3 regions of the Paraclostridium sordellii genome follow, and region 1 is predicted to be linked to each of the others. Evidence: riboswitches for the same ligand, from Rfam matches in the RefSeq annotation. Region 1 holds a riboswitch; each other region holds the start of a gene.
What was found. Region 1 has a riboswitch for cyclic di-GMP ahead of ureA (urease subunit gamma). Riboswitches for the same ligand answer to the same signal wherever they lie in the genome.

Region 2: linked by a shared signal. The riboswitch ahead of ATCC9714_RS00555 (type II secretion system protein) and the one ahead of ureA (urease subunit gamma) in region 1 are both predicted to bind cyclic di-GMP.
Region 3: linked by a shared signal. The riboswitch ahead of ATCC9714_RS17015 (hypothetical protein) and the one ahead of ureA (urease subunit gamma) in region 1 are both predicted to bind cyclic di-GMP.

What each region holds. Positions count from the first base shown of each region.
Region 1 is NZ_LN679998.1:1,657,664-1,668,268, forward strand. It holds gene ATCC9714_RS08000 (amidohydrolase) at 1-56, shown strand, start outside; gene ATCC9714_RS08005 (MFS transporter) at 83-1,375, shown strand; gene ATCC9714_RS08010 (sialidase family protein) at 1,626-2,840, shown strand; cyclic di-GMP riboswitch class I at 2,913-2,996, shown strand; gene ureA (urease subunit gamma) at 3,293-3,595, shown strand; gene ureB (urease subunit beta) at 3,616-3,975, shown strand; gene ureC (urease subunit alpha) at 4,002-5,720, shown strand; gene ATCC9714_RS08030 (AmiS/UreI family transporter) at 5,791-6,276, shown strand; gene ATCC9714_RS08035 (urease accessory protein UreE) at 6,327-6,797, shown strand; gene ATCC9714_RS08040 (urease accessory protein UreF) at 6,823-7,524, shown strand; gene ureG (urease accessory protein UreG) at 7,542-8,153, shown strand; gene ATCC9714_RS08050 (urease accessory protein UreD) at 8,155-8,961, shown strand; gene ATCC9714_RS08055 (MerR family transcriptional regulator) at 9,172-9,993, opposite strand; gene ATCC9714_RS08060 (MATE family efflux transporter) at 10,076-10,605, shown strand, end outside.
Region 2 is NZ_LN679998.1:91,885-102,489, reverse strand. It holds gene ATCC9714_RS00570 (PilN domain-containing protein) at 1-588, opposite strand, end outside; gene ATCC9714_RS00565 (type II secretion system F family protein) at 601-1,809, opposite strand; gene ATCC9714_RS00560 (GspE/PulE family protein) at 1,824-3,494, opposite strand; gene ATCC9714_RS00555 (type II secretion system protein) at 3,596-4,087, opposite strand; cyclic di-GMP riboswitch class II at 4,133-4,216, opposite strand; gene ATCC9714_RS17660 (type IV pilin protein) at 4,285-4,863, opposite strand; gene ATCC9714_RS00545 (ribose-phosphate diphosphokinase) at 4,969-5,922, opposite strand; gene glmU (bifunctional UDP-N-acetylglucosamine diphosphorylase/glucosamine-1-phosphate N-acetyltransferase GlmU) at 6,021-7,388, opposite strand; gene spoVG (septation regulator SpoVG) at 7,597-7,875, opposite strand; gene purR (pur operon repressor) at 8,045-8,929, opposite strand; gene murC (UDP-N-acetylmuramate--L-alanine ligase) at 9,152-10,507, shown strand; gene ATCC9714_RS00520 (hypothetical protein) at 10,536-10,605, opposite strand, start outside.
Region 3 is NZ_LN679999.1:50,274-60,878, forward strand. It holds gene ATCC9714_RS16965 (ribbon-helix-helix domain-containing protein) at 1-15, shown strand, start outside; gene ATCC9714_RS16970 (hypothetical protein) at 26-454, shown strand; gene mobP2 (MobP2 family relaxase) at 454-1,614, shown strand; gene ATCC9714_RS16980 (hypothetical protein) at 1,649-1,891, shown strand; gene ATCC9714_RS16985 (LPD25 domain-containing protein) at 2,008-4,116, shown strand; gene ATCC9714_RS16990 (KAP family P-loop NTPase fold protein) at 5,088-6,470, shown strand; gene ATCC9714_RS16995 (hypothetical protein) at 7,092-7,421, opposite strand; gene ATCC9714_RS17000 (DUF6897 domain-containing protein) at 7,565-7,777, opposite strand; gene ATCC9714_RS17005 (hypothetical protein) at 8,178-8,426, shown strand; gene ATCC9714_RS17010 (hypothetical protein) at 8,428-8,688, opposite strand; gene ATCC9714_RS17015 (hypothetical protein) at 8,708-9,358, opposite strand; cyclic di-GMP riboswitch class I at 9,372-9,457, opposite strand; gene ATCC9714_RS17020 (hypothetical protein) at 9,832-9,975, opposite strand; gene ATCC9714_RS17025 (hypothetical protein) at 10,073-10,605, opposite strand, start outside.

The DNA of each region.
Region 1 (10,605 bases):
AGTATGGAGTAGCACTACATGTTCAATTTGCTTTAGATTTTTTAAATGAAAACTAAAAATAATTTTACAAGGGGATAATTTAATGGGATTAAAAAGTGTTGGAGTTAAAGACAATGACATTAAGAAGATAGAAAGATATAGGTGGATAGTTTGGTTAATATTAGCATCTGTATATATATTTGTAACGTTTCATCGTATGGGTGTTGGCGTTGTTAAAAATGATTTACAAAATGAATTTAAAATTGGATCACTAGAATATGCAAATATAGGTTCAATGTATTTTTACGCATATTTTATCATGCAGATACCATCAGGAATACTTGCTGATAAACTAGGTCCTAAAAAAACAGTATCAATGTTTTCTATATTGGCTGCAATAGGTTCTATAACTTTTGGTATGGCACCTAGTATAAATGTTGCTTATATAGGTCGTTTTATGGTAGGGATTGGAGTATCTGTTGTATTTATATGTTTGGTAAAAATACAATCACGTTGGTTTTATTCAAAAAACTTTGCACTAATGGTTGGATTATCTGGAGTAGTTGCAAACTTAGGATCAATGTTAGCACAAACTCCGCTAGCCCTAGTCTCAGCAAAATTTGGATGGAGAAATACTTTTATTTTTATGGGATTAGCAATGGTATTTTTCACAGTCTTGACGCTTATATTTGTTAAAGATGATCCAAAAGATATGGGACTTCCAGGAATGGATGAACTTGAGAATAGACCGATAGATGCATCTAATATAAAAGTTATGCCAGCATTAAAATCAATATTATCAAACAAAAGAACTTGGGTTATATCTATTGCATATTTTGGATTATCTACAGCCTATACTGTATTTATGGGTACATATGGAGTTTCATTCTTAATAGAAAAGTACAGTTTAACAAATGTACAATCAGCAAATTATGTTATAGTGACTATAGCAGGGGCACTTATAAGTTCTTTAGTACTTGGGCAAATCTCAGATTATTTTAAAAGTAGAAAATTGCCATTAACTATTGCGGGGACTTTAACTTTATTATGCTGGATAGTACTTATATACGTTGGAGTACCTATTAACATGCTTGTTCCATTTTTATTTATATTTGGATTTGTTTCATCAGCATTTACTATGTGTTGGACAATGGGAAATGAGGTAAATGATAGAAGACTTTCAGGTATGGCTACAGGAGTTGTAAACTGTGTAGGATTTTTAGGAGCCGCTGTTATCCCAGTTATTATGGGTAAGGTTTTAGATAGTTATAAAGATACCCCATTAGTTGGTTATGAAAAGGCATATTTTGTTTTAATTATGATAATAGCAATAAGTGTTGTTGCTTCGTTTTTCACAAAAGAAACAAGTGCACAAAATATATATGATGTAAAATAAAAATATATTTTATATATATATTCTAGTATATTCCTTGATATTAAGATACAAAAAGATATTGACATAATTTATGTTAATATCTTTTTTTTATAAATAAATATATTTATCTAAAGTAATTAATTAAATTAACAGAGAAATTATAAAAAATATAAATATAAACCAGTGATTATGACAAAAAAATAAAAATTATTATGCTAAAATTAACTAAAATTAATATATAAAGAATAGTTTAAATTAAAGGGGGAGAGCTATGAAAAAATTTATTAAAATTTTGAAAGTATTAAGTATGGCAATTGTTTTGTCAGCATGTAATATCAATGGTGTCTTTGCAAGTAATTTAAACACAACTAATGAACCTCAAAAAACAACTGTATTTAATAAAAATGACAATACGTGGAATGCACAGTATTTTAGAATACCTAGTCTTCAGACTTTGGCAGATGGTACTATGCTAGCATTTTCAGATATTCGTTATAATGGAGCAGCAGATCATGCATACATAGATATTGGAGCTGCTAAAAGCACTGATAATGGACAAACATGGGAATATAAAACAGTAATGGAAAATGATCGTATTGATTCAACTTTTTCTCGTGTAATGGATTCAACAACTGTTGTTACAGACACAGGAAGAATAATATTAATTGCAGGATCATGGAATAAAAATGGAAATTGGGCAAGTAGTACAACTTCTTTAAGAAGTGACTGGTCTGTTCAAATGGTTTATTCTGATGATAATGGAGAAACATGGTCTGATAAAGTTGATTTAACTACAAATAAAGCAAGAATAAAAAATCAACCAAGTAACACTATTGGATGGTTAGGCGGTGTTGGAAGTGGTATTGTAATGTCTGATGGTACAATAGTAATGCCAATACAAATTGCATTAAGAGAAAACAATGCTAACAACTATTATTCATCAGTTATATATTCAAAGGATAATGGAGAAACATGGACAATGGGAAATAAAGTTCCTGATCCAAAAACTTCTGAAAATATGGTAATTGAATTGGATGGAGCTTTAATTATGAGTTCTAGAAATGATGGAAAGAATTATAGAGCATCATATATATCTTATGATTTAGGATCTACTTGGGAAGTATACGATCCTTTACATAATAAAATATCTACTGGTAATGGGTCTGGATGCCAAGGTTCATTTATCAAAGTTACTGCAAAAGATGGACATAGATTAGGATTTATTTCAGCACCAAAAAATACAAAAGGTGGATATGTTAGAGATAACATAACTGTTTATATGGTTGACTTTGATGATTTATCTAAAGGTGTTAGAGAACTATGTATCCCATACCCTGAAGATGGAAATTCAAGTGGTGGTGGATACTCTTGTTTATCCTTCAATAATGGAAAATTAAGTATACTTTATGAAGCTAATGGAAATATAGAATATAAAGATTTAACAGATTATTATTTATCTCTTGAGAATAATAAAAAATTAAAATAAAAAAATTAAGGAAAACATTGACAAAAAAAGTAGAAAAAATAAAATTATAGTACTATAATAGTAATATAATTAAAAATAAATATGCAAACCTAGAGAAATCTAGCTACGCAAAGCTAAAGGGGCTAAGGTCAAAGACTATGCCAGCCAGTTGCCAAAGAGTTAAAACTTTTTGTTTTTATATCTGATACATATAAATTTTATATGTATATTTAGGTGTATTTACGCTACTCTCTTTGGAGTAGCTTTTTTAATATAAAAGTAAATAAGTAAATCTAATAACTTAAAGTTAAAGGATTGAATATATAAATTAATTCACCTTTAATTGTCAAATACTTAACAATTTTATTTTATAAATACCTAAATATAATATTATTTTTTATATATGCTCAGATATGCTTAAGCTACTCTCTTTGGAGTAGCTTTTATTATTAATAATAAAGGAGGATAATAAAGTGCGAATTACACAAAGAGAAATTGAAAAACTTATGTTACATTACGCAGGAGAACTAGCAGGCAAAAGAAAGCAAAGGGGACTTAAACTTAATTATATAGAATCAGTAGCTTATATAAGCTCAGAGTTACTAGAATTAGCTAGAGATGGAAAATCTGTTACTGAGCTAATGAACCTAGGCACAAAGCTTCTTACAAAAGAAGATGTAATGGAAGGTGTAAGTGAAATGATACACGAAGTTCAAATCGAAGCTACATTTCCAGATGGAACTAAATTAGTAACAGTACATAATCCTATAAAATAAGGTTTAAGGGGAGATAAAATATGATACCAGGAGAAATCATTACGAAAGATAGAGAAATTATTTTAAATGAAGGTAAAAAAATATTAACTATTAAAGTTGAAAATGCTGGAGATAGACCAATTCAAGTAGGTTCCCATTTTCATTTTTTCGAAGTAAATAAACTGTTAAAATTTAATAGGAAAAGTTCATTTGGAATGAGATTAAACATACCTTCAGGAACATCAATTAGATTTGAACCAGGAGAAAGAAAAGAAGTCGATTTAGTTGAATTAGGTGGAAACAAAAAAGCATTTGGATTTAATGGATTAACAGAAGGACAAGTCAATGATGATAATCTAAAAAAAGCCTTAGAATTCGAAAGTTTTAAATATTTCTTATAATTAATTTAAACAAGGAGGAGAAATAAATGTCTTATAAAATGTCTGGTAAAAAATATGCAAGTATGTTTGGGCCTACAACTGGAGATAAAATCAGACTTGCTGATACAGATTTAATTATAGAAGTTGAGAAAGACTATACTGTTTATGGAGATGAAATAAAGTTTGGTGGAGGAAAAACCTTAAGAGATGGTATGGGCCAATGTGTTCATATTAATAGTGAAGAAGGGGCACTAGATTTAGTTATAACAAATGCACTTATAGTTGATAGTACAGGAATATTTAAAGCTGATATAGGAATAAAAAATGGGAATATAGTTGGAATAGGAAAATCAGGAAATCCAGATATTATGGATGGTGTAAATGAAAATATGATAGTTGGTGCATCTACAGAAGCAATTTCAGCAGAAGGACTTATAGTTACTGCTGGTGGAATTGATACACATATTCATTTCATATCACCACAACAAGTAAATACTGCACTATGTAGTGGTATAACCACAATGATAGGAGGAGGAACTGGTCCAGCTGATGGAAGTAATGCAACTACCTGCACTCCAGGTCCTTGGAATATAGAAAAAATGCTTAAAGCATCTGAAGAATATCCTATGAATATAGGTTTATTTGGAAAGGGAAACTGTTCAAGCGAAGAACCTTTAATAGAACAAATCAAATCAGGAATAATAGGTCTTAAAATACATGAAGACTGGGGAGCCACTCCAAAAGTAATAGATACATGTCTCACAGTTGCTGATAAATATGATATTCAAGTCGCTATACATACAGATACCCTTAATGAAGGGGGATGTATAGAGGACACAATGAATGCAATAGCCGGAAGAACTATACACACGTTCCATACAGAAGGTGCGGGTGGTGGACATTCACCGGATATAATAAAAGCAGCATCATATGGCAACATATTGCCAGCCTCAACAAATCCAACTATGCCTTATACATTAAATACAATAGATGAACATTTAGATATGCTAATGGTATGCCATCATTTAGACAAAAAAATAGAAGAAGATGTAGCATTTGCAGATTCAAGAATACGTCCAGAAACAATAGCAGCAGAGGATATACTACAAGATTTAGGAGTATTCAGTATTATGAGTTCTGATTCTCAAGCAATGGGCAGAGTTGGTGAAGTCATAACTCGTACTTGGCAATCTGCACATAAAATGAAGAATCAACGTGGACATTTATCTGAAGATAATAAGGAAAATGATAATTATAGAGTTAAAAGATATATAGCCAAATATACTATAAATCCAGCTATTGCCCATGGTATATCAAATTATGTAGGATCAGTTGAAGAAGGTAAATTTGCAGATTTAGTTATTTGGAATCCTGCTTTCTTTGGAATTAAGCCAGATATAATACTTAAAGGTGGAATGATAATTGAAGCTAAAATGGGTGATCCTGGCGCTTCTATACCAACACCAGAGCCAATTATGTATAGATCTATGTTTGGAGCTCATGGAAGTGCAAAATACGATACATGCATTACCTTTGTATCAAAGGATGCATATGAAAATGGCGTTAAAGAGAAATTAAATCTACAAAAGAAAATTTTACCGGTTGAAAATTGTAGAAATATAGGTAAAAAGGATATGGTATTAAATAATGCTACACCAGAGATTACGGTTGATCCTGAAAGTTATACTGTTAAAGCAGATGGTATACTTTTAACATGCGAACCAGCAGAAAAACTACCTTTAGCACAGTTATATAACTTATTTTAAAAAGTAAAACTAATAGGTCTATCTATGATTTAATTTTTAAAAAAATTTATATACAGGAAGGTGGATGTATATGCTAGGGGTTTGTTTATTGTATGTAGGTATGGTACTTATAAATAACGGGATAACAAGACTTTATAAGATAGATGGAAAGTCTTCTTCTATAATGAATATATTTACAGGTCTTCTATCAATAGTGATAAATATTATTTCACTCGTAAAAGGAGATTACTATTCAGCAGGAACAGGACTATTATTTGGATTTACATATTTATTTGTTGCAATAAATGGAATTTATAAATTAGACCAAAGACCTTTTGGCTGGTATAGCTTATTTGTTGCAATAAATACAGTTCCATTTGCAATTGTTGATTATAATAATGGAGACTGGAAGATGACTACAATATGGCTACTATGGGGAATTCTATGGTTTACAGGATTTTTAGAAAATGTCTGTAAGAAGAATCTAGAAAAATATGTACCTTACTTATCTATATTTGAGGGTATATTTACAGGTTGGATTCCAGGATTATTAATGATTTTAAATATATGGAATTAAGAATTTTTGATTTAATATAAGGTTTTATATAAAAAGGAGGAAAATTAGATATGTTAGTAGAAAAAGTGATAGGGAAAATAAGTGATACAAAGTTTACAGGTAAAAAAGTAGATTATATTGATATAGAGTGGCATGAAGCCTTTAAAAAGTTACATAAAAAAATTAGCAGAAATGGTTTAGAAGTAGGTATTAAATTAGACAATGATATATTAACTAGAGGCCTTAGACAAGGAGATATATTAGGAATAAATGAGGATACTATAATCGCAGTAAACATACCTCATACAAAATCTTTAGTAATCAATGTAGATAATCCTACCTTAATACCTAAGGTGTGTTATGAAATTGGAAATAAACATGCTACTTTATTTAGAGGAGAAACTGATAATCAATTTATAACAATATTTGATGAGCCTATGAAAATTATGCTAGAAAAGTTAGGAGTATCAGTTGAAGAAAAAGAAGTGAAATTTGATTTTGAAAAAAGTATTTCATCATCTATTAACAACCATCACCATTAAGGTTTAATCTTTGAGGTGAATAAATATGAATAAGACTATAGATAAGAATATATTTCTTTTATTACAAATTAATGATGCTTTATTTCCAATAGGTGCTTATAGTCACTCTTATGGATTAGAAACTTATATACAAAAAAATATAGTAAAAGACATAGATACAGTTTTTAAATATCTTAGATGTAACTTAAAAACTAATATTCTATATACTGAGCTTTTATCTATATCCTTAGCTTATGATTATGCTGAGGATAATAAATCAAATGAAATAATTAGACTTGAAGAAATAATAAATGCTAGCAAAATACCTAGCGAAATAAGATTAGCATCCCAGAAGCTAGGATCTAGATTTATTAAAACCGTAGAAGCAATAGAAATAAATACTAAGAGTCAAATATTTAACAATTATATAAAAGCCAGCAAAGAAATACAACCAACTCATGCGGTGGCATATGGAGTATTTTGTTCAGCAGTAGGAATAGAAAAGATGAAGGCTATAGAAGGATTTTTATATTCATATACATCATCGACTATTACTACTTGTGTAAAATCTATTCCACTTAGCCAAACACATGGTCAAAGATTATTATACAAAAGTTATGAAATATTTGAAGAGATACTTAGTATACTACCAAGTCTTACATTAAAAGACTTATGTATATCAACACCAGGTTTTGATATTAGGTGTATGCAACATGAAACACTTTATTCAAGATTATACATGTCATAATAGGGAGGATATTTAATATGTCATATGTAAAAATAGGAGTAGCAGGTCCAGTAGGTTCAGGGAAAACTGCATTAATAGAATGTTTGATAAGACTTATGAGTAAGGAATACAGTATAGGCGTTATAACTAACGATATATATACAAAGGAAGATGCTGAGTTTTTATCAAAAAATAGTATACTTCCAAGAGAGAGAATAATAGGGGTTGAGACTGGAGGATGTCCCCATACAGCAATTCGTGAAGATGCATCTATGAACTTGGAAGCTGTAGATGAATTATCTGAAAAATTTCCAGATTTAGATATTATATTTATTGAAAGTGGTGGAGATAATTTATCAGCTACATTTAGTCCAGAGTTATCAGATGCAACTATTTTTGTAATAGATGTTGCAGAAGGAGATAAAATACCTAGAAAAGGTGGACCCGGCATTACTCGCTCCGACTTATTAGTAATAAATAAAATTGACCTAGCTCCATACGTTGGAGCTGATTTATCAGTTATGGATAGGGATTCGAGAAAAATGAGAAAAGAGAAACCTTTTATGTTTACAAATATAAGAGGTTTAGAAGGTGTTGATAAAATAGTAGACTGGATAAAAAGTAATGTTTTACTTGAGGGACTAAAGTAGTATGAACTGTATAAGCAATAAGTATATAAAAACTTCAAAAGTAAACATAACGACATTAAATAAGTATGGGAAAACTATACTTGATGATATTTACTTTACTGCACCATTTAAAGTATCACAACCCTTTTACAAAGAGGATAATTCTATAAAAGTTATTATTATGTCTTCATCAGCTGGTATTATGGCAGGGGACATACAGGAATATAATATAACTGTAGAGGATAACACAAATATAGAAGTTACATCTCAGTCTTATGAAAAAATTCATAAAATGGAAGAAGGAGATGCACATAGAAAATGTAATATTATTGTTGGAAGTAATAGTTTGTTAAAGTATAAACCTCTTCCAACGATTCCTTTTAAGGACTCTGCTTTTAATAGTAATATGAGCATAACCTTAAAAGATAAGTCATCAAGACTTATACTTATAGATATTATAAGTTGTGGAAGAGTTGCTTTTGGTGAAAGCTTTGAATATAAATATTATAAATCCTACACTGAGGTAAAATGCTGTGATAAATTAGTTTATATTGATAATACTTTTTATGATTCTTCTATTATAGATTTAAGTAATTTCGGTATGTTTGAAGGATATAGCCATTTAGCAAATATGTTAATATGTAACTTTGGTGATCCTATTGAAAAATTAGATTTAGTAAGAGTCATTATAGAAAATAATGAAGATATAAATGGAGGTGCTACCTTAACTCAAAGTAAGGATATAAGTATAAAAGTTTTTGGATATAGTGCACAGAAGCTTATAAGTGTAAGTGAAGAGATAAGTGAAATTTTTGAAAATATATACTAAATCTGATATACCAAATAAATAAAGTTTATTTTATTCTAAAATAGCAACTAGCATCTAGCAATTAAAAATACATTCTAAATGTATAAACCACTACGCTAGGAAACAGTAAGTTAAAATAAGAATCATAAAAATACCGAAATTATAAGATTTAAAGCGATATATTATAAATTATTATTAAAGCTATGGATCCACAATTGTGATTCCATAGCTTTAATAATTTACTTGTATAGATATTTTTATAATAAAATCATCGTTATTTTTACTTACTACCTCATCAAATATTACATCTGAATAAGAATCACCAATTATACATAAATCATTAGCTTCAATAAATTTCACCAATTTTTTATATAAAATTGGTGTTTTATCAAAATACCCTTTAATATATCCAACTGCGTATAGTCCCTTAGGCTTTACAATTATATTTTCATTAGAATCATCTCTATTAACCTTAGTATAGTAATAATCATAGCCAGTATAATCCTTTTTATGTAATTTATAACGGCTTATAATAATGCCTAGTGGGTAGCCTATGTATAAATCATTTTTATAACAATAATCTAGATGATCCAGATAACAATTTAAATCATAGGAATCATAACTAATGTTTACTGGCTTACTAAGTAGTAGATACTCTTCATCTTGTTCTTCAACTATTATATCAGTATTAAAACTTTCACCTTCTTTAATAAGGTTAATTTTATTAAAAAGTATTTCTTGTTTTCTTCTTAAACTATTTATTTCTTTTTCGATTTCTTCATATTTATTTCTAAAAAGATTTAAGATTCTTTCTGGATTTCTATTATCCATTAAATTTTTAATATCTTTAAGAGGCATACCTATTTCTTTTAAAGTATATATAACACTAAATAAATCTAACTGATACTCAGAATAGTATCTATAGCCATTATCTTCTACTTTCTCAGGTTTAAAAAGTCCTATTTCGTCATAGTGAAATAAAGTTTTTTTATTTATTTTAAATAGCTTAGCAAATTCTCCTGTAGAAAAATATCTTTTTTCATTTATACTCATTTTTATTATTCTCCTTATTGACTATCCTGTAACAGGATACTTTATTATATATTAGTGAAATAAATATATCAAGGAGGTAATGATGAGTAATTCATTAGAAAATAAGATAAGCTTGACATCTTTAATTAAATATACATTTCCAACAGTTGTTATGATGGTATTTTTCTCGTTGAGTACAATCATAGATGGAATTTTTGTATCTAGATATGTTGGGGCAAATGCATTATCTGCAACTAATATTGTTTACCCTGTAATAAATATTTTAATAGGTATAAGTGTAATGTTTGCAACTGGGGGAAATGCCATTGTAGCAAAATTTATGGGGGAAGGAAAAAATCAAGAAGCTAAAGAAACTTTTACCCTTATTACATTAAGTGCATTAACAACTGGATTGATAGTAGCGGTATTATCTATTATATTTATAAAGGATATAATTTACGCTTTAGGAGCAACTGATAGTTTATATAAAAATTGTTATGATTATTTAGTTGTATTTTTAATTTTTGCACCTGTTATGATATCAAAACTGTTTTTTGATTATTTCTTAGTTACAGCAGGAGTGCCAAAATTAGGTCTTATAAGTTCAGTATCAGGAGGTATAATAAATATTAT
Region 2 (10,605 bases), 1.6 Mb from region 1:
TAACTTATCGTCTTTATATATATCAATTACCGTTCCATAATCTCCAATATTAGCAATCATTATATCCTTATATTCTATAATTTTTAAAATCCTTAAATATGATGTAGCTAATGTATCTATTATTTCAACATTCAACTTAAACTCACCTAAAACTTCTATTATTTTATTTACTTCATTATTAGGTATAGCAGCTAGTATCAGTTCTAAATATTTAGTTCCTTCTACTTCATCTTCCGCTGTAACTTCATACGAAAATACATGGCTATCTCTATCTAAAGATATCATTTCATCAATTTCTATGTTCATAAGACCTTCTAAATCTTTTTTATCAATTTTAGGAATTTTATTTGATTTTAGTATAACTTCTCTAGTATTTAAGCATAAAATCACATTTTTACTTTTAAAATTAGATCTCATTAACGCCTGTCTAAGAAGCTCATATTTATCTGCATCATAATCTAAATTTATATCCGACTCTGACAAAAAGAATTTGTTTTTTATATTAAACTTTTCCCTTTTTTTATTATATGACCCTTCTACTATCGAAACATAATCTCCATAATATGAGATATACAATTTTGTTGTCATTAATTTGTCCTCCTATATAGCATCATATATACTTAACATAGGTAAAAATACTGCTATTACTAAAATACCTACCATTATTCCAACTATGATTATCATCAAAGGCTCTATCATAGCAACCATTCTATTTAAGTATATTTCAGCTTCAGATTCATAAAACTCAGCCATTTGTTTGCTTATCTTTTCTAATTCCCCTGTTTGCTCTCCTATTGCTATCATTTGTGTAAGCACCGGATCAAAATATTTTGATTTCTCTAGGTTTTCTGCTAAAGTCTCTCCTCTTACAATACCTTCTTTAGCTTTTTCTATAGACTTTTCTGCAATAGCATTATCCAAACTACTTTTTATATGATCTAAACCTTGAAGAATTGGATACCCACTTGAAACAAATAAATATAGAGCTCTTGAAAATCTCATAGAAACTATACTATTTACGCCTTTACCTAAGAGAGGTACTCTATTTACAATTCTATCTTTGTGAGTTCTACCTATAGGAGTTTTTATATATTTTTTTATCTCATAAACTAAAAACGCACCTAAAATTAATATTAAATACCAATAGCTTTTCATAAAGTTACCTAAGTGCATAATCATTTTTGTCATAAGTGGTAATTTTGCTCCTGTTTCAGTTACAGTTTCCATCATTTGAGGCAATATAAAACTTGTAAAAACAAATAACATTATAAATGACGTAATAGCAACTATAGCTGGGTACATAGAAGCATTTTTAATTTTTTGATTTATCCTATACTCTCTTTCATAAAAAGTAGACATACTATTTAATACTTCTTCTAGTGTACCTGTCTCTTCACCTGTGGCAATCATAGCACCTAACAAATTAGGAAATTTTGATTCTTTAGATAGCATGGTATCTGCTATTGTAGATCCCATTTTTATATCACTTACCATACGATTAATTTCATTAGATACTATCTTATTAGATGCTTTTTTGCCTAATGTTTCAAGTCCTACTATACTATTTATTCCCGAGGAAATTATTATTGCAAACTGCCTACAAAAGTGACTTATCTGATCAGCTCTTAATTTTTTCTTTTTTAATTTAGTATTTTTTAATGGAAAAAATGTTTTCTTTTCTTTTATTTCAATTATTTTTAGCTTTTTCTCTCTAAGTAATTTTTTTGCATCATTATAATCCTTGGCCATAATCCTATCAGTTACTTTTTTCCCATTTAGCATTATCGCTGTGTACTTATATTCATTCATATCCCAACCATCCTTTAATCAGTTATAAATGTTACCCTTAACATTTCTTCTATAGTTGTTTCTCCATCTATAACCTTTATAGTTGCATCTTTTCGCATAGTTTCCATACCAAGTTCTTCTGCTTTTTTTTGTATATCCGCTTCTGTAGCACCTCTATTTATTAAATCTCTAACTGATTTTGTTATCTTAAGTATTTCATATACACCGGTTCTGCCTTTATACCCAGTATAATTGCACTTATCACATCCACTTCCTTTATATAGAATAAGTTCTTTGTCTAGAGGATAGTTAAGTGCCTTCTTTTCTCCCTCTTCTGCTAAATAACTAATTTTACAATTTTCACAAACTTTTCTAACCAGTCTCTGAGATACTACACCTGTAAGTGCTGAAGTTATTAAAAAACTATCAACTTTCATATCCAAAAGTCTTGATATTGCACTTACTGCTGTGTTTGAGTGTAGTGTACTTAAAACTAAATGTCCTGTAAGCGCTGCCCTTATCCCAATTTGTGCTGTATCTAGATCTCTTATTTCTCCTACCATTATAATATCTGGATCTTGACGCAAGAATGCTCTTAAGGCATTTGCAAAATCAAGTCCTGCCTTATAGTTTATTTGTGATTGATTAATCCCATCTAGCTCATATTCAACTGGATCTTCTATAGTTAGTATATTTTTTTCTATACTGTTTAGCTGATTTAACATTGCATAAAGAGTTGTTGTTTTCCCGCTACCTGTCGGACCTACAACTAATATCAATCCATAAGGATTTTCCAACAATTCATCATAAACTTGTATATTTTTTTTATTAAGCCCTAATTTTTCTTTACTAACCATAAATGTAGTTCTATCTAAAACTCTCATAACAACTTTTTCATCTTTGCTTGTGGGCATAGTTGAAACTCTATAGTCAATAGATCTATTATCTACATTTAGAAATATCCTTCCATCCTGTGGGAGCCTTTTTTCTGATATATTAAGTCCTGCCATAATCTTTACACGACTTATTACGGCTTTATATGGTCTTGAATTTATTTTCATATATTCGCTTAAGATACCGTCTATTCTAAACCTTATTCGCATAAAGTCTCCATCTCTTTCAATATGTATATCACTTGCCTTCATTCTAACTGCCGTCTCTAATATATTATGTACCAACCTAACTATTGGAGCTGAATTAATATCATCTTCTAATATACTTTCTTCCTTTAAAACTCCAGAATCAGAATACTCTTTTAATGCTTTATCCAAATCTGCATTTGAGTAAAATATTTCTATAGCTTGATTTACTTGCCCCATTGTAGCTATGTATGGAATTATATCTAACCCAGATATACGTTTTGCATCTTGCATTGCTTGTCTATCTTGAGGATCAGCCATGGCCATTAACAATTTATTTCTTTCTATTTTAAATGGAAAAATTTTATATCTTCTGCATATATTTTCTGGAATCAATTTGATAACATCTGGGTTTATGTTTGATCGAGTTAAAGATATATTCTCTATATCAAGAAGCTCTGTTAATACGCTAGTCAACAATTCAGGTGTTATAATTCCTTGTTCTATAAGTATTTCCCCTATTCTTTTACCTGTACCATTTTGTAGTTTTAATGCTCTTTCTAATTGTTCTCTAGATATATAACCTTTTTCAACTAACTTGTCTCCAATTCTTACTTTTTGCGACATTTTAATTCACCTTTCTTTTAACTCAATTTATTCATGAATATTTACGCTCTAATTGAAATAAACTAAAAGCTACCTCATACTTTGAGATAGCTTTTTTATTTTTACATGTTAGTATTATCTATTAAAACTATGTCAATAGTTCCAGAATCTACTGCTTTTGCATTTGAGTCTGTCATTGCTGTTCCATCAACATAGATTTTATCTTGCCCTATATCTTTAACTAGTTTTTTCATTTGTTCTTGAGTTATTTTAGCCCCAGTTATTGTTAAAACTAATTCATCATTAGTTTTATCTCCATCTACATCCTTAGTATTAGTTAACTCATAAGCTCCTCCAAATGCAGAATCTTGTGGTACAGTATCCATAAACGATTTAAGTTCATCTTTTTTAGCAGGCATTTTGTTGTTATCAGTATAATAAGATAATGCTGCACTTTTAAATGCATTATAATCAGACTCTACATCTGCTACCTTTGCTTTATTTATATTTTTAAATAATGCTGGTACCGCAACAACTGCCAATATTCCTATAATCGCTATTACTACTAATAATTCAATTAGAGTAAACCCTTTTTGATTTCTTTTTTTCTTCATAGCAAAATCCTCCTCTTTCATAATTTTTAAGCTAAAGCTATCTAACTTATGAATAGTCGGTTGCACTACTTGCTCCATATATTCCAAGTACCCATATAAAGAATATACTTCATCGCCCCTATTTTACATTAACAGTCAAATATTAACATATTTTTCTATGCACTTCAATAACTTCAATTTTTATTATAATTTTCTAATTATTTAGTAATATCATTGGGTTTAGGAAGTATATTATCGGCTATTCTTATAAGAATTTCTGATGTTTGATAACTTATACTGTTTGGCCTTGATGATATAAAAATATTTTCATTTCCAAACTTATTAACTAAGCTTTTAAACTCCTCATTATTAATATGGAGTTTATTGTTTTCAAACCCTTGTATAGATAAATATATATCTCCGTATTTATCTATATCTACATAGTTACCCAATTTCCCATCTTTTTGAACATTATATGCTTTTATAGGTCCATATTCTGTGACTATTTTATTTTCGTTATTTTTCATACGTATCTTATAGTCTCCACCTATAGGAGTTTTACTTATATCTAAATGTTCTATGTCTAACTTTTTTAAATCTGATTCAAATGCGTTATTCTCTGCATAATAGTTTAATTCAGCAGTTTTTATAGCATTATAATTTGATTCTACTTTAGCTATTTTAGCTTTATTTATATTTTTAAATAAAGCCGGTAAAGCTACTACTGCTAATATACCTATAATAGCAATTACCACTAATAACTCAATTAAAGTAAATCCACTATCTCCCTTTTTCATATATCCACTTCCTTATTCTAAATTTCGACTTAATTTTACCACTTTTATATTGTTAATACAAACAAAAAGAGACCTTTTAAAAGGTCTCTTTTTTACGCACATATATTAATTAAATAATTCACTTACTGATTCATTAGCAAATATTTTCTTTATAGCATCTCCAAATAAAGGAGCAACTGTTTTTATCTTTATTTTGTCTATCTTCTTTTCTTCAGGAAGTTGTATAGTATCAAGTACTATTAACTCGCTTATAGCTGAATTCTCTATTCTCTCTATAGCTGGACCTGATAAAACTCCATGAGTACAACATGCATAAACATCTTTTGCTCCAAATTCTTTAAGGGCATTTGCAGCATTCACTATTGTTCCAGCAGTGTCTATCATGTCATCTAATAATATAACATTTTTACCTTCAACTTCACCTATTATGTTCATAACTTCACATACATTAGCTTTTGGTCTTCTCTTGTCTATTATTGCTATTGGAACATCTCCATTTAAATCATTAGCAAACTTTCTAGATCTTGTAACACTTCCTAAATCTGGTGAAACTACTACTAAATCTTCTATGTTCTTACTATTAAAGTAATCTGCTAATATTGTTCCACCTTGTAAGTGGTCTAATGGTATATCAAAGTATCCTTGTATTTGAGCAGCATGTAAATCCATTGTTAAAACTCTATCTGCCCCAGCAGCAGTTATTAAGTTTGCAACTAATTTAGCTGTGATTGGATCTCTAGCCTTAGCCTTTCTGTCTTGTCTTGCATATCCATAGTAAGGTATAACAGCAGTTACTCTACCTGCAGATGCTCTTCTTAATGCATCTATCATTATTAATAATTCCATTAAGTTATCATTTACTGGGCTATTAGTTGATTGTATTACGAAGACATCGCATCCTCTTACTGTTTCACTTATATTTACAGATATCTCTCCATCACTAAATGTTCCAATTTCACATTTAGCCATTGATACACCTATGTAATCAGCTACTTTTTGAGCTAATTCTTTCGACGCATTTCCTGCAAGTATTTTAATTTCGCTTCCGCTAGTATTCATAATTACCTCCCGAAAAATTTGTTAAAGAAAATATTTATATTTTTAACGTAAATAGATGAAATTTCATCTATTTACGTTATAGTCTATTTAAGTATTGATTATTTTTTAAGATTCTTTTTCTCTACCCAACCTTCTTTTACTACTTGTCTTTCTCTAGCTATTGCTAAAGCCCCAGCTGGTACATCATCAGTTATCGTTGATCCAGTTGCAATGTATCCATTTTCTTCTACAGTAACTGGTGCAACTAAATTTGAGTTTGATCCTATAAATGCTCCATCTTTTACTACTGATTTAAATTTATTTTTTCCATCATAGTTCACAAATACTGTTCCACATCCGATGTTAACATTCTTACCTACATGAGCATCACCTATGTATGCTAAATGAGATGCCTTTGAATTATCTTCTATAGTTGCATTTTTAACTTCTACGAAGTCTCCTACTTTTACATTGTTTCCTATATTACTCTTTGGTCTTAGATATGCATAAGGTCCTACTGTAGTATTATCTCCTACCTTACTATCCATTATAGTTGAACTCTCTACTTTTGTAGCATCACCTATTATTGAATTGGATATGCATGAATTCATTCCTATAATACATTCTTTACCTATAACTGTATTTCCTTGTATCATAGCACCTGGGTAAACTATAGTATCATTACCTATTTTCACATCTGCTTCTATATATGTACTGTTTATATCTATTATAGTAACACCATTTATCATATGCATAGTGTTTATTCTTCTTCTCATTATCTCTTCTGCTTTTGATAGTTCTACTCTTGAGTTTACACCCATAAGTTCTTCTATCGTAGCACCATTAAATGCCCCAACTTTTAATGAATTATTTCTCATTATTTCTATTGTATCTGTTAAATAATATTCTCCTTGAGCATTATTATTATCTATCTTAGAAAGCGCTTCTTTTAAACTCTTCCCATTAAAACAATATATTCCTGAGTTTATTTCATTTACTAATTTTTCTTCTTCATTCGCATCTTTTTGTTCAACTATCTTTAGTAAATCTTGATTATTATCTCTTATTATTCTTCCATATCCTGTTGGATTTTCAACTTTTGTAGTCAAAACTGTAGCATGATACCCATTATCTAAGTGATATTTAAATAAATTTTCTAATGTATCTGAATTTACTAACGGTGTATCCCCACATAATACTACAATAGTGTCATTTTCTGTTATGTATTTATCAGCCATCATAACAGCATGACCTGTCCCTAATTGTTCAGTTTGCATAGCTATTTTAGTTTCTTCTGGTAATACATATTTAACAACTTCACTTCCATGACCTAAAATTGCAACTATTTCACTTACTCCTGAATCTTTAGATACATTTATAACGTGGTTAACCATTTCCTTACCACATACTTTATGCACTACTTTTGGTAAGCTAGATTTCATTCTTGTTCCTTTACCTGCTGCAAGGATTATAGCCTTAAAATTCATAAACCCACTCCATTTCAAGTTTTTTGATTATTAATCAATCTATATATAATATGTATTTGCTTTATTTTGTATACAATTACTTAATTCTAATAACTAATATACCATTTTTGTATAAAAAAGTACATATTATTCAAATAAAAAAGAGCCTAAGATTCGGCTCTTTAAGAAATATACTATAAAATATATTGTATTTTTAACTGTGTTTTTTCTATTCAGCAGCTACTTCTAATTGAGATACTGCCTCGTGGTAAGCTTTTAAAACTTCATCTTCTAACATTTGTCTCATTTCAGCATTTATAGGATGTGCTATATCTCTAAAATTACCTTCTCCTATTTTTCTGCTTGGCATAGCTATGAATAATCCATTATGACCTTCTATAACCTTTATATCATGTACAACAAATAAATTATTGAAAGTTAATGAAACTATACATTTCATTTTCCCCTCATCAGTTAATTTTCTCACCCTAACGTCAGTTATTTTCATTTTCCTAATATCCCCCTTTTAGTTTTGACAAAGTTAATTAAAAAGTTCTTAAATCTTTTATATTATATTAATTCTATCAAGTTCTTAAATTTCCTCTATTATTTTAGAAATTTTTCATTATTTTTTTATATTTTTTTTATTTGATAGAAATTTACCCTCTAAATCTGTCTTATTTTTCTAAATTGTCGATTTCCTTTGTCTCATCTTCGATTAAATCCTTAATATCCGTTGCCCAATATTCCTCTTTAAAAGTTTGAAGGTTCGGTTCTACATTTACAACCTCGTTATTAATTACATCTATTTTTATTAAAGATATGTAGTCCTTAACCATTTTTTCAGTTGGTTTAGCTGTAGATATAAATACTCCCTTACCTATAACTTCAGCACCAAACTCATTCATAAGTTGCATCATTCCTTTTATAGTCCCCCCGCCTCTCATAAAGTCATCAATTAATATAACTTTACTTCCTGGCTTGACCGCTTTTCTAGGTAAACTCATGCTTTCTACTTTTGAATTATTACCACTTACATATGTCATACTAAGTGTCGGTCCTTCAGATACTTTTGTATCTTTTCTTATTATTACTAGAGGTAAATTCATAGCCTTAGCTGTCATAAGTGCCATAGGTATACCTTTAGTTTCCATAGTAACAACATAATCAGCTTCTGAATAATCTATATTTGATGCAAATATTTTACCTATTTTAGATGCAACTCTTGGATCATATATTAAATCTATTAAGTATAAAAATCCTCCTGAAAGAATTCTAGATGGATCCTTGATTTCTTCGCATAAATTTAATAAAAACTCTTCATTTTCTGATTTAGATGTTTTAGGTATATACTTAACTCCACCTGCAGCTCCCGATATGGTTATTACTTGACCTAATTCTAGCTTTTCAAATACATTTTTTACAACTATTAAATCTTCACTTATTGTAGATTTAGCTGAGTTGAACTTAGATGTGAAATAGCTTAATGTAAATATTTTATTAGGATTATCTGATAGTATTTTAACTATCGCACCTATACGCTCCGTTCTTTTAAACTTCATAAAATACCTCCTAACCTTGAACCCTATGTATTTAAACTTATTAATGCATATTTTTTTTCGTTATGATATAATATTTGTTATGTTTTATTTGAAATTTAATATATTAATGTATACGAATATTTTTTAATTTTAGTTTGCTTAAAATATTAAACATTATACTATTATAGCATAAATATAGTTCTTATTGTAGAACTTTTAAATTAGCAGAAAGGTGGTTTCACTATGAACATATTCTTTATAGGTGTTGGCGGTATAAGCATGAGTGCATTAGCCAAAATATGTTTAAATAAAGGTTATAACGTTTTTGGTTCAGATTCTTCTGATTCTCATTTATTAGATGGACTTCGTAATCAAGGCGCAACTATATATATCGGTCATAAAAAAGAACATATAACTGATGATATAGATATGGTAGTTTATACTGCTGCAGTTAAATCAGATAACGAAGAATTAGTTGCCGCTAGAGAAAAAAATAAATTAACTATGAATAGAGCTGCATTTTTAGGTCAGATAATGAGAGAATATCAAAATTCTGTAGCAGTTTCAGGTACTCATGGAAAAACATCTACAACATCAATGTTATCAGCTATCTTTGAATATGCAGACCTTGATCCAACAATATTAGTTGGTGGTAATTTAAGTATAATAGGTGGTAACGTTAAAATAGGTAAATCTCAAAACTTCATAACAGAAGCTTGTGAATATGTAGATAGTTTCTTAAACTTTAATCCGAAAATATCAATCGTTTTAAATATAGAAGAAGATCATCTAGACTATTTCTCAGGTATAGACGAAATAAAAGCGTCTTTTAATAAATTCGGAAAATTACTGCCTTATGACGGCTACTTTATAATAAACGGAGACGATGAAAATACTAAAGATATATTACATGAAATAAAGGCCACTGTTATTAAATACGGTCAAAAAGAAGGTAATAACGCTTTAATTAAAGATGTTAAGTTTAACGATGAAGGACACGGTATATTCAGTATAAACTACAATGGAATAGATTTAGGTGAATTTAAACTTGCTGTCCCTGGAATACACAATATTTATAATGCTACAGGAGCAATATTAGCTGCTTTAGTTTCTGGTGTTGAATTAGAAACTATAAGAAAAAATATTTCTTTATATGGTGGAGTAGGTAGAAGATTTGAAATTAAAGGTAAGTATAATAATGCTTTAGTTGTTGATGACTACGCTCACCATCCAACAGAACTAAAAGCAACATTGTCTGCTGCAAAGAAAATAAAGAAAAATAAATTATGGTGTATATTCCAACCTCATACTTATACAAGAACTAAATCATTACTAGATGAATTCTCTGATGCTTTTTATGCAGCTGATAAAGTTATAATAACAGATATCTATGCAGCTCGTGAAAAAGACCCAGGTGACATACATTCGAAAGATTTAGTTGATAAATTATATCAAAATAATGTTGATGTAATTTACTTAAGCGAATTCGAAGATATAGCTAAATACTTAGCTGAAAATATTACTGAAGATGATTTAGTAATAACAGCAGGTGCTGGTACAGTATATAAAATTGGTGAAATGCTTCTAGAAATGAAATAAAAAAACTAGGTTTAAAAACCTAGTTTTTTTATTCTCCATCAAGATCAAATATATCATTTTTTAAATATTCATATAAGCCACCGTGTACTTCATAGTAT
Region 3 (10,605 bases), on a different contig from region 1:
TTTATTTTAGAATAGAGGTGTTAATATGAGTGAACAGCAAAGCAATTTAAATAAAAAAGAGAATTTTTATTTATCAAAAGATGAACTTGATTATATATATGAAGTTATGAGAAACAATTCATTAAAAAAAAGTGAAGCATTAAAAAAAATACTAAAAGAGCATAAAGCAAGTTCATACTTGGATAAAGAAGATATACATAAAAAGATTGCTGATAATATTTATAAAAACTTCAAAGATCAAGTAGGTAAAGACATAAACTGTGCTAAAATAACTGATAAGAATGTTCAAATTTTGATAGAAATATTTAATGCTTTCTTAGTTAATAATGCAAAGGAATGTAGTAAGCCTATAACTACAGATCAATTTAAATCTCCTATTTTAGTTATGGCTGAAAAGGAAATTGAAAATAGAATAAATAAAAACCATAAAATGGCTAAAGGAACTCTTGTTTAATGTTAAAGAAAAAAACTAGACCTGCAGTTGTTTTTAAATCAAAGTTCATAGTACATACAGATAAAAAATTCAAATCATATATTGATTATATTAATAGAGATGATGCAATTAGAAATGGAGCTTACCAACAATATTCATTATATAATGAATACATGGGGAATCCAGAAAAGACAACTGGAATTTTTACAAATGATAGCAACTGTCTTACTCAATCCGAAAAAGATTTAGTTAAGGAAAAGTTCTCTTTAGCACAAGAAAAGAAAAGTATAATGTGGCAAGAAGTATATAGTTTTGATAATGAATGGCTTAAAAAACAAGGGCTATATGATCCTAAAACAAAGTTTTTAGATGAAGATAAAATTAAAAATGCAATAAGAAAGTCAATAGAGTTTTCACTAGAAAAAAGTGGAATGAAAGAAACTGCATTATGGAGCGGAGCTATTCATTACAATACTGATAATATACATATTCATGTTGCCATTTGTGAACCTAACCCAACTAAAAAAAGAGGTAAGAGGACTCAAAAAACGCTTGATACTATGAAAAGTAAATTTATAAATCATTTACTAGATTTTGATGAAGAGTACAAGGAAATAAATAAAGTTTTAAGAGAAAATTTAGTTAAATCAAGTAAGGACTTTGATATTTCTAAAGATGCTACAATGAAAAAATTAATGAATGAAGTTGTAAATAATTTACCTCACGATAGTAGGCATTGGCATTATAATTATAACACTATGAATGATGCTAAAGTTCCTCTTAATAAGCTAATAAAATACTATATAGATACATATAAAAAGGATGAATATATGGATTTAATTAACAAGTTAGATAAGCAAGAAAAGGAACTTGAAGAGGTATATGGAGTAGGTAAAAGAAAGAAGTTTAAAGACTATAAGCAAAATAAAATAGATGAATTATATACTAGAATGGGGAATGCCTTTTTATCTGATTTAAAGGTTCAATTGAAACAGGAAAAGAGAAATCAATTAAAAAAACAAAGATTATCTAATGATAATTTCTATAAAAAGCAAAATCAAATTTATATGACTAAAAAGACTTTATACCATATAAAAAGGTCTTTAGGTGATGAATTTGATAATGTAAAAAACCAATCATATTATCAATCTTTACAAAATGAGATTGAATATAATAGATAAAAACAAACTTAACTTTGAAAGGAGATTTATTTTTATGTACGCTGATGTTAATGAAGAAAATGAAAGAATGGTTGATGATTTTTTCAACTCAAAGAAACCAAAAGCTTATATTATTGATTTAAATGTTGAAGAGGATTATTTAGTAATTGAAGATATGAATACAAAAGAAAGATTAGAAGTTGATAGAGGATTAGGTATGTCAGAAGTATTTTCTTTACATGATTTACCCGTATATACCTGTTATGACAAAGAAAAGAAAATAACTGTTAATCCTTAATTTTTAAGTATTAAAAAACTAAATATTTTAATTAGATAATAAAAATAGAGATAAGACTATTAAATAGTTTTATCTCTATTTTTTTATACATTTTTATATAGAAAGGTGATAAAAAGATGAAGATAAATACTGAATTAATTAAAAAGACTTTAAATGATTATAAAAAGGATATTTTAGATATTTGTACTTCTGATAATATAACTATTGATACTCTTTCTACTAAAATAGAAAGTATAAAAGATAATGTAAATACATTTTCTACATTAAGTTTATTTATAGATGATCCTACATTTGTAAAAGAAACTACGGCATTAAGTTTAATTAGTGAACGACTTATAGAGAATCAATTCGACTTCTTTGAAAACAAAGATTTCAAATCAAGTTTAAGCGACTCTTTATGTAATATGGGAATAGATTTAAATACAGATCCTACTCCCAGTAACGACAATTTAAATAATTATATCGTTGATAATGATATTAATAAAGAAATTCAAAATACAGTTGATAATAATTCAAATCCTGTTGAAAGTGAAATAAATTTAAATAATAAAAATGAAGTAAAAGATAAAAAAGAACTCTCTAAATCATTAAATGATTTAACTCCAAAAGAGAAAGTTGACCTATTGGTTGAAACTGCAAATGATACAATTTCTTCATACTTTCAAAGTCCCGAAGATATGAAAAAATACTTGGATTTTATGTCTAAATTCTACAAATACTCTCCTAGAAATATTGCATTAATAGAAAATCAATTTATGGTAGCTAAAGCCGTAGGCTCTTTTAAATTTTGGAAGGATAATGGATTTACTGTGAATAAAGGAGAAAAAGGTATTAAAATTTTAGTCCCTACCAAAGTAAAATATATCATATTAGATGATGAAAATATAAAACAACTAAAATATGCTACAAAAGAAGAAAAAGAGAAGGTTAAAAAAGGAATATTGCAAACTATAGAAAAGCAATATTACAAAACGGGATATGTATTTGAAATCTCTCAAACTAATGCTACTGAAAAAGATTTACCGAAACTTTTCCCTAATAAATGGTTAGATGGAGAAGTTAAAGACTATGATAAGATGTATAAAGCTATGGAGAAAATAGCTGATACAATAGGTGTTAAAATTATTGAACCTATAGAAGAAATGGGAGTTGCTAAAGGATATAGTTTGCCAGAAACTAAGGAAGTTGCATTAAACCCTCGTAATAGCCAACTTCAAAACGTTAAAACTTTATTACATGAATTAGCTCATGCAAAGTTGCACAATATTGAAACTAGAAATAATTACTCTAAGCAAGAAAGAGAATATCAAGCAGAAATGATTGCATATACTACTTGTTCCTATTTTGATATAGATACATCTGATTATTCTTTTGATTATATTTATAATTGGACAAAAAATATGGATTTTGATGAAAGTATTAAAATAATAGAAGAAGTTAAAAAAACTTCTACAGAGTATATACAGATAATAGAAGATTATTTAAATGATGAACCTTCTATGGATATGAGTTCTAATGATGATGAAAAAGAAAAAGAGAAAAATATTACTGAAAATATTGATATTAACGAAGTTGAAAATCATAAAAGCAAAGATAATTTGCTTTTAAATATTGATAATATTTATGTAAAATTTACATCTAGTAAGTCAAATACAATAGAAAAAGACGATATTTATGACTTTGATACTGCAAATGAGCTTGTTCGTGTACTAAATGAAAAATATTCATACTTAAAAACTCCTATGCAAACAAATTTTGAACTTCATATTGATGAAAACTGTTCAAACCCATTTTATTCAGGAAGTATTGAATTAGGCAACGAAAATGAATATGATTTAAAATCAAACTTAGATAGAATAACTAATAAGGATACTATTTATGTGAAATTTTTATGGTCTGAAAATATTAATATACAAGAAAACTCTATATTTGAATTTAATAAGGCAAATGAATTACTTGAGATTTTAACTAAACTCCATCTTGCAGAGAAGATACCTGGCTATGATAAAACTAAGTTTGAGTTACACTTTAATAAAGAGTGTACTGATAAATTTTATACTGGACGATTTGACATAGGAGATGGGGAATACAATAATCTAAAAGAATACCTTTATGATAATTCATGCAACTCAACTAAAGAAATATTATCTGAAAGATTAGGAATAAAGGATAAAAAGAAAAATCAAAGTATAAACAAAGATATTGATATGGATTTTGAGTTATAAATTTAGTTGAATTTTACACTTAAACTTAAGTATATTTATTATAAATAGATTTTCTTCTTAACTTATATTTAATCGATTTTACCCTTTAAAAAGCAGATTTTATAAATCTGCTTTTTTTTATTGAGTAAACAACCTAAACAAGTTTATAATTAAATTACATCATAAATTTTTAATTGTATGGTTATTATCGATCTCATACAATTTTCTTCTAAATTATTGGTTCTTAATAAAAAAGGAAAAGTATTTACTTTTCCTTTTTTATTTAACTTAATCTAAGGTTTTGATATATTATATATAGGCACTTTTTAACTCATGTTTAAACTGTTTTAGTATAAATAAAAGAGTAGTTAACAATTAAGTTAACTACTCTTTTACTTATACTAGAATATTGTATATATAACCTAAACATATGTATAATTTTATATGAGTTCAATATTTATATCATACTATATTAATCTCATAAGATATTTTTAGAGTATCTTTTAGGTTGTTTCGACATTTTGATAAAAAGGCAGTTAACTTAGTTGTTAACTGCCTTTTTATTTGAATAATTTGAAAATTATAATTAAACAATATATAATATAAATTGTAATTTATTTAACAAAATACCTTTTTATTAAATAGCTGAGAGAGGTCTCGGCTATTTTTATTGTTGAATAATATATTTAAACTTTGATACAATTAATGTGATTTCTTTATATCTTAATGGATACATATTTATATCTAATAAAAGTAGTCAGGAAAGGTCTTGACTGCTTTTATTATTATTAATAACTTTATAAGTAGTTGATATTATTTATTTGGCCCATTCGGTGAAATTTTTATTATAGTATATATTCTATTTGTAATAACTATATAATATTGGCTATAAAAGCATTAAAAAATATCTAAATAGTTAAAATTTGGCTAATACATGAAATTTAATATATAATAAATTAAATATAATGAATAATCTAAGGGGGTATATTAATATGAATAGTCAAAGTTTAAATTCATTCACTAATGATTTATTTAACAGAAAAATTATTGCTGAAAATTTAATTAAGATAATAGAATCTCAAGATAAACCAATGGTTATTTCTTTAGATTCTGATTGGGGAACAGGTAAAACAACATTTGTAACAATGTGGAAAAACTTATTAGATAATGATGTTAACTATAGTTCAAAATTTAATACTCTTTATTTTAATGCATGGGAGCATGATTATATAAAAGATCCTTTACTTGCAATTTTTTCAGAAATAGAATCCCAAATAAAAGAATCTGATTCAAAACTTAAGCAACAACTAGATAATGTTAAAAATAAAATTAAGCCATTTACTAAATTAGCAACTACAACAGGAATAAAAATGTTAACTGCTGGGGCATTAAATTTAGATAATGTAAATTTTGGTGATTATAACGAATCTCAATTAATTGATTTAGCTGGTAAACTTGGTGATTTAGCTATAAAAGAAATATCAGCAAGTAAGAAGGTTAGATCCGAGTTAAAAAAAGAAATGGTCGAATATCAAAATGCTACTGAAAAAAAAATTATTTTCTTTATTGATGAATTAGATAGATGCCGACCTAGCTTTGCAATAGAGCTACTAGAAGTCATTAAACATCTATTTGACATAGATAATTTTGTTTTTGTAATATCTATTGATAAGGAACAGTTATCCCATTCTGTATCAACTATATATGGCCATAATATGGATACTGTTGGATATTTAAGAAGATTCTTTGACTTAGATTATAAATTACCTAAAGTAGATATTAAAAAATATATTGATATTAAAAGTTCAACTGCTTTTGATGGATATTATAATGTAGATTGCTTGAAAGTTTTTATAAAAGAGCTATTTGCATCCGAGAAATTTTCACTACGTGATATAGAAAAAGCTTTTTATTACATAGAATTACTACTTCCATTAATTAAGCCATTTAACAATAATACTACTTATAAAAATACATATATTGCAGTAATAAGTTATCTCTATGCAACTCTTATAACTACTAAAATTAAAAAACCTATTGTCTATAAAAAAATAATATATGCTGATTATAACTTAGATAATATGTTAATAAATTTCAAGACACCTGATTTTAGCAATTATGGAGATTATATTGGTGAATGGCATCATGAACCACTTCAACGTTTAATTAACCCTCTTTTGGAAATGTATTTGGATTTAAACTTAAAAGTAAGTTCAATAGAAAATATCTATAATTTCTCATCAGAAGATTTTATGATTGGACTTAAAAATGAAGACGGTTCTTTTATATATGATTCTAAGTTTGATTTGTTAAATCTATTCAAAGGAAAAGATTACACTATACATGATAAGTTAGAGTTTATTGAGGGATTCTAAACAATAAAATAGAGGGGGATACTCTCCATTTTATTGTTTAGATTCATCTTTTAAGGATTTTACTTCATCTACTGTCAATCCAGTTTTTTAAGCTATTATTTCTATAGATAATATGTCTATTAAACAAAAAATTTATTAACAAAGCATATAAAATAAATGCTATTGTATCAATTTTTATTTTTTACTTTATCAAAATTTTAAATTTAACATTCTACAGATAGTAACTATCACTTAAATTTCAGTTTAAGGACATTCTTACTAGACATCTTTAAACAAATTTTTAGGGAATAGTTATATATAATAAAATCATTAATCTAACTTTAATTTAGGAGAAATCTATGAAATCTAAAAAAATATATAAATATTTACTATATCTCATAATTTTGATCTATGGATTAAAAGCTATTTATAATATATATTCTAAAAATCACTTAGAAATGGTACAGAATATAGGTCTTGTTTTTGTATTTTATTGCATTTTAAAAGTAGCTCAGAATAAAAATTATTAAGTTGGTAACAATTCTTAAAAATTCACTTTAGAGTATAATTACATATTTTAAATAAAGTTAATGCCCTTAAAATATATATAACTGGATTTCAAGGGCATTTTTACTATATGTCTTAAAATTTAGGAGATTTGAAAATAAGCTTATACACATACACGAATATAGTTAATATTGCAATTATATTTGTGATCCACGATATACTCTCTATTATTGAGAAATATATAGATAATATACAAATTAATCCTTGTATAATAACTATAAATCCTATAGTTATATTTATTTTAAAGTTAAAATTAATATAACTATCTTTATCTTTAATTTTATCTATATTGACCATATTATTTTTAATTAATCTTATATCTCGAGTTCTTTTTAACTTTAATGATGAATGAATAAGAAATGCACCTATTACAATAAGAAATATTCCCAAAATAAAGTCAACCATGATACTATTCCTCCTATGTTTTTATGAATTAATTATATCAAAAGTTAACTTGAATAATCCATTTATTTCGATTCTAATGGTATTAATTTTATTTAAAATATATAACTAGTTCCTAAACTAAAATTTAAGTGATAGTTATAGAATTAATCTAAAACAAATGATTTTTTCTTACCATTTTTATTTTTAGGATATTCACGAATACGTATTATATAGTCAATATTTACAATTTCAAAATTCGTACCATTACTTATTGAAATTCCTCCATTTGTAACATCTGTAATAACTCCGTTAAATGTTCCATTTATAGTATAAATTAGACACTCTTTATTGATGAATGATTTAATTAATTCTATCATCTTACTCTTCTCCTTAGCATTAAGTTTTTTTGAAACTATATGTTGTATAAATACTTTTTTTTGCTTATGTTGTGAAATCAATATAATAAAAATAGGTAAAAAACAACATAACCAAATTATAGGACTCAATATAATCAGCTCCTTTAATAATATATTAAAAATAATATCATAATTTAGGTATTTAAAGTAATGCGTATTTAAATTGGAATAAAAAAAGCCGTTAAAATCAATTTATTTGGATTTTAACGGCTTTAGGTAAAACCTCCTTTTAGATACAGGTACTACGTACCCTATAATATAAGCTCCTTTCGGATTACTTTCGTTCAACTTCACAACTAATATTTAATACCTATCACTTGCATTTGATTATAATATAAATAGAATTAGGGGATATCTAATTTTGGATAAAAATAAAAAATTAAATAATATTGATGAAAAAATAAAAAAGTTAAAGGCTCAAAAACAAGCAATACTTGCAAAAGAAAAAGAACGTAAAGCTCGAACTATACGTTTAATTGAAATAGGTGCTATTTTTTACAGTATGGGAATTGATACAGTTTATTTAACAAATGAATTTAAAAATCACTTTTCTAATTCCGAAAAATCAAAATCATGGTTAGAAAAATTCATAGAAAAAAATAAGGCTTAATTTAAGCCTTATTTTTATATCTTTCATATAAAATATATAATACAACAATAAGTAATATAATAAAGTAATTGTAAGTAACTTTATCTAATCCGTTAAAATATATTATAATAAATAAATTCAAACTTATTAAAATAACTGAAAAACAAATTTTTGTTTTTGTTAATAATTGTTTATTTTTTGAAACAACTGGCAAAATCATAATTGTTGAAATATAAACTATAAGATGAAAAATTAATTCATTATTATCCATTACATGCTTCATCTATATATTCCTTTCGAGATTAATATCTTTTACCCCTATCAGTAAATGCTTTAATGTATTTACCATCTCCATAAAATGTTGTTACTCTCTCATAGTGATTATACCTACCATCTGAACCATATCTTATTTTATACTTTATTGTAAGTTTATCATACTTACCTGCCACTGCTGCAGCAACCACAGCTATACCCCCAACAGGAGTCCATCCTGCCTTTAATGCAATTAAACCTGCTATAGTAGCGGTAGCTAGTCCACCTGTTTTTATATACATTGTATTATATTGCCATTTTCCCCAACGAATTGCAGCTCTACTACTATTAATTTCAAAATCTTTTTCTAAACTATTATCATTACTTTTGTAATTTTCACTACTATCAACCGATATCTTTTTTCCATCTAGGTATATTTCATTATTTATATCTGTTAATGTATTTAGAACCTTTCCATCTAATGATTTAATTGTTATTGTAGTTTTATTACCATCTACAACTTTATCATATATAGCTCCTAGACTTTCATCAGTATAAGACTCTACTGATTTTTTGTTTGTATAATATGTACTAATGTTGTTGGTTTGTGCAGATACATAAGTTGTTAATAATGGCGACCCTACACTAACTCCAATTAAAGCTATCGCTATACTTTTAGTTGCTCTTTTTTTAAAACTCATTTTAATTTCCCCCTTTGGTAACTGGCTAGCAATATAGTTCCCTACTTAGCCCCTATAGTTTTCCGTCATCTAATTTCTTAGAGTTTGGCTTTTTCAAATTATTAATTAAATTATAACAAGAAAACATTTTCAATAAAAGTCTTTAATTGTCAGAATTTTTATGCTATTCTATAAATAGCGGTGTTGTTTAAATTTTAACATAAGAAAATATAACTTCACCTTAAATTTCCGTTTATGGTGTAGTTATATTCAAAAAAGAATGAAAGCATTGGAATTACTTTATTCCTTTGCTTTCACTCTTTTTTTATTTTTATGTTTTTTATGAAACTTTATTTTATTAATTTTTATAAATTCTATATATTTTAAGCATTATCCTATTTTTACTTTATTTCTATCTGTATTATTTATATTTATTTTGCATTTTTATTTGCTTTTTTAATTTTAAAACTAAAGTAGATTTAAATGTTTTACTTCTATTTTTTTATAGCATTTCTTCCTAATAAAATTAACCCTAAAATACACAGTCCTACTAAATATTTTTTTGAAAGTATGTAAAACAACATCATAAATATCATAAATGGCATTAAAAATTTTAATGCATTGTTTATTTGTTCCAAATTTAATCACCTCTATAAAATCCATTAAATAAAAAATGTGTTTTATAATACATAGTTTTAACTTTCTAGTAAAATTACATTGGTATATGTATAGTATTTATACTAATTTTTTTAATTTTCTCATCCACCAATTTTTATTAAAAGTTACATGTCCATTTGGAGTTATAACTATATAATCATCACTAAAGTCTAACACAGTTGGAACTCCTGTATAAACTACATCTACATGTAACTTAAATGGTTTAGATTTTCTTTTTATTTTATTCTCTATACTCATGATACATTCATGAACCTGAGTACTTTCTATAAGTTCATAAAACTCAAGAGCATTTTTACCTCCTGCAGGCATATTCCACCATTTCAGAAATATAGGGTATGATTCTATACAATATTCCCTTAACTCTCTATAATCCAACTCTTTAAAACTATCTATATCATACATAAGTTCTACTAAGATATTATTTAATTCTACTTCTGCAAACTTAACTTTTTTAGATTTCATTTTTAAAATATCACTAAACCAGTTTTTCCATTGAATTCTTAAATTATCTATATTATGGTTAGGTGATATTTTTCTTACATCAGTTGGCCATCGTTCATTTTCTTTATCAAAATTTTCAATACCAATTA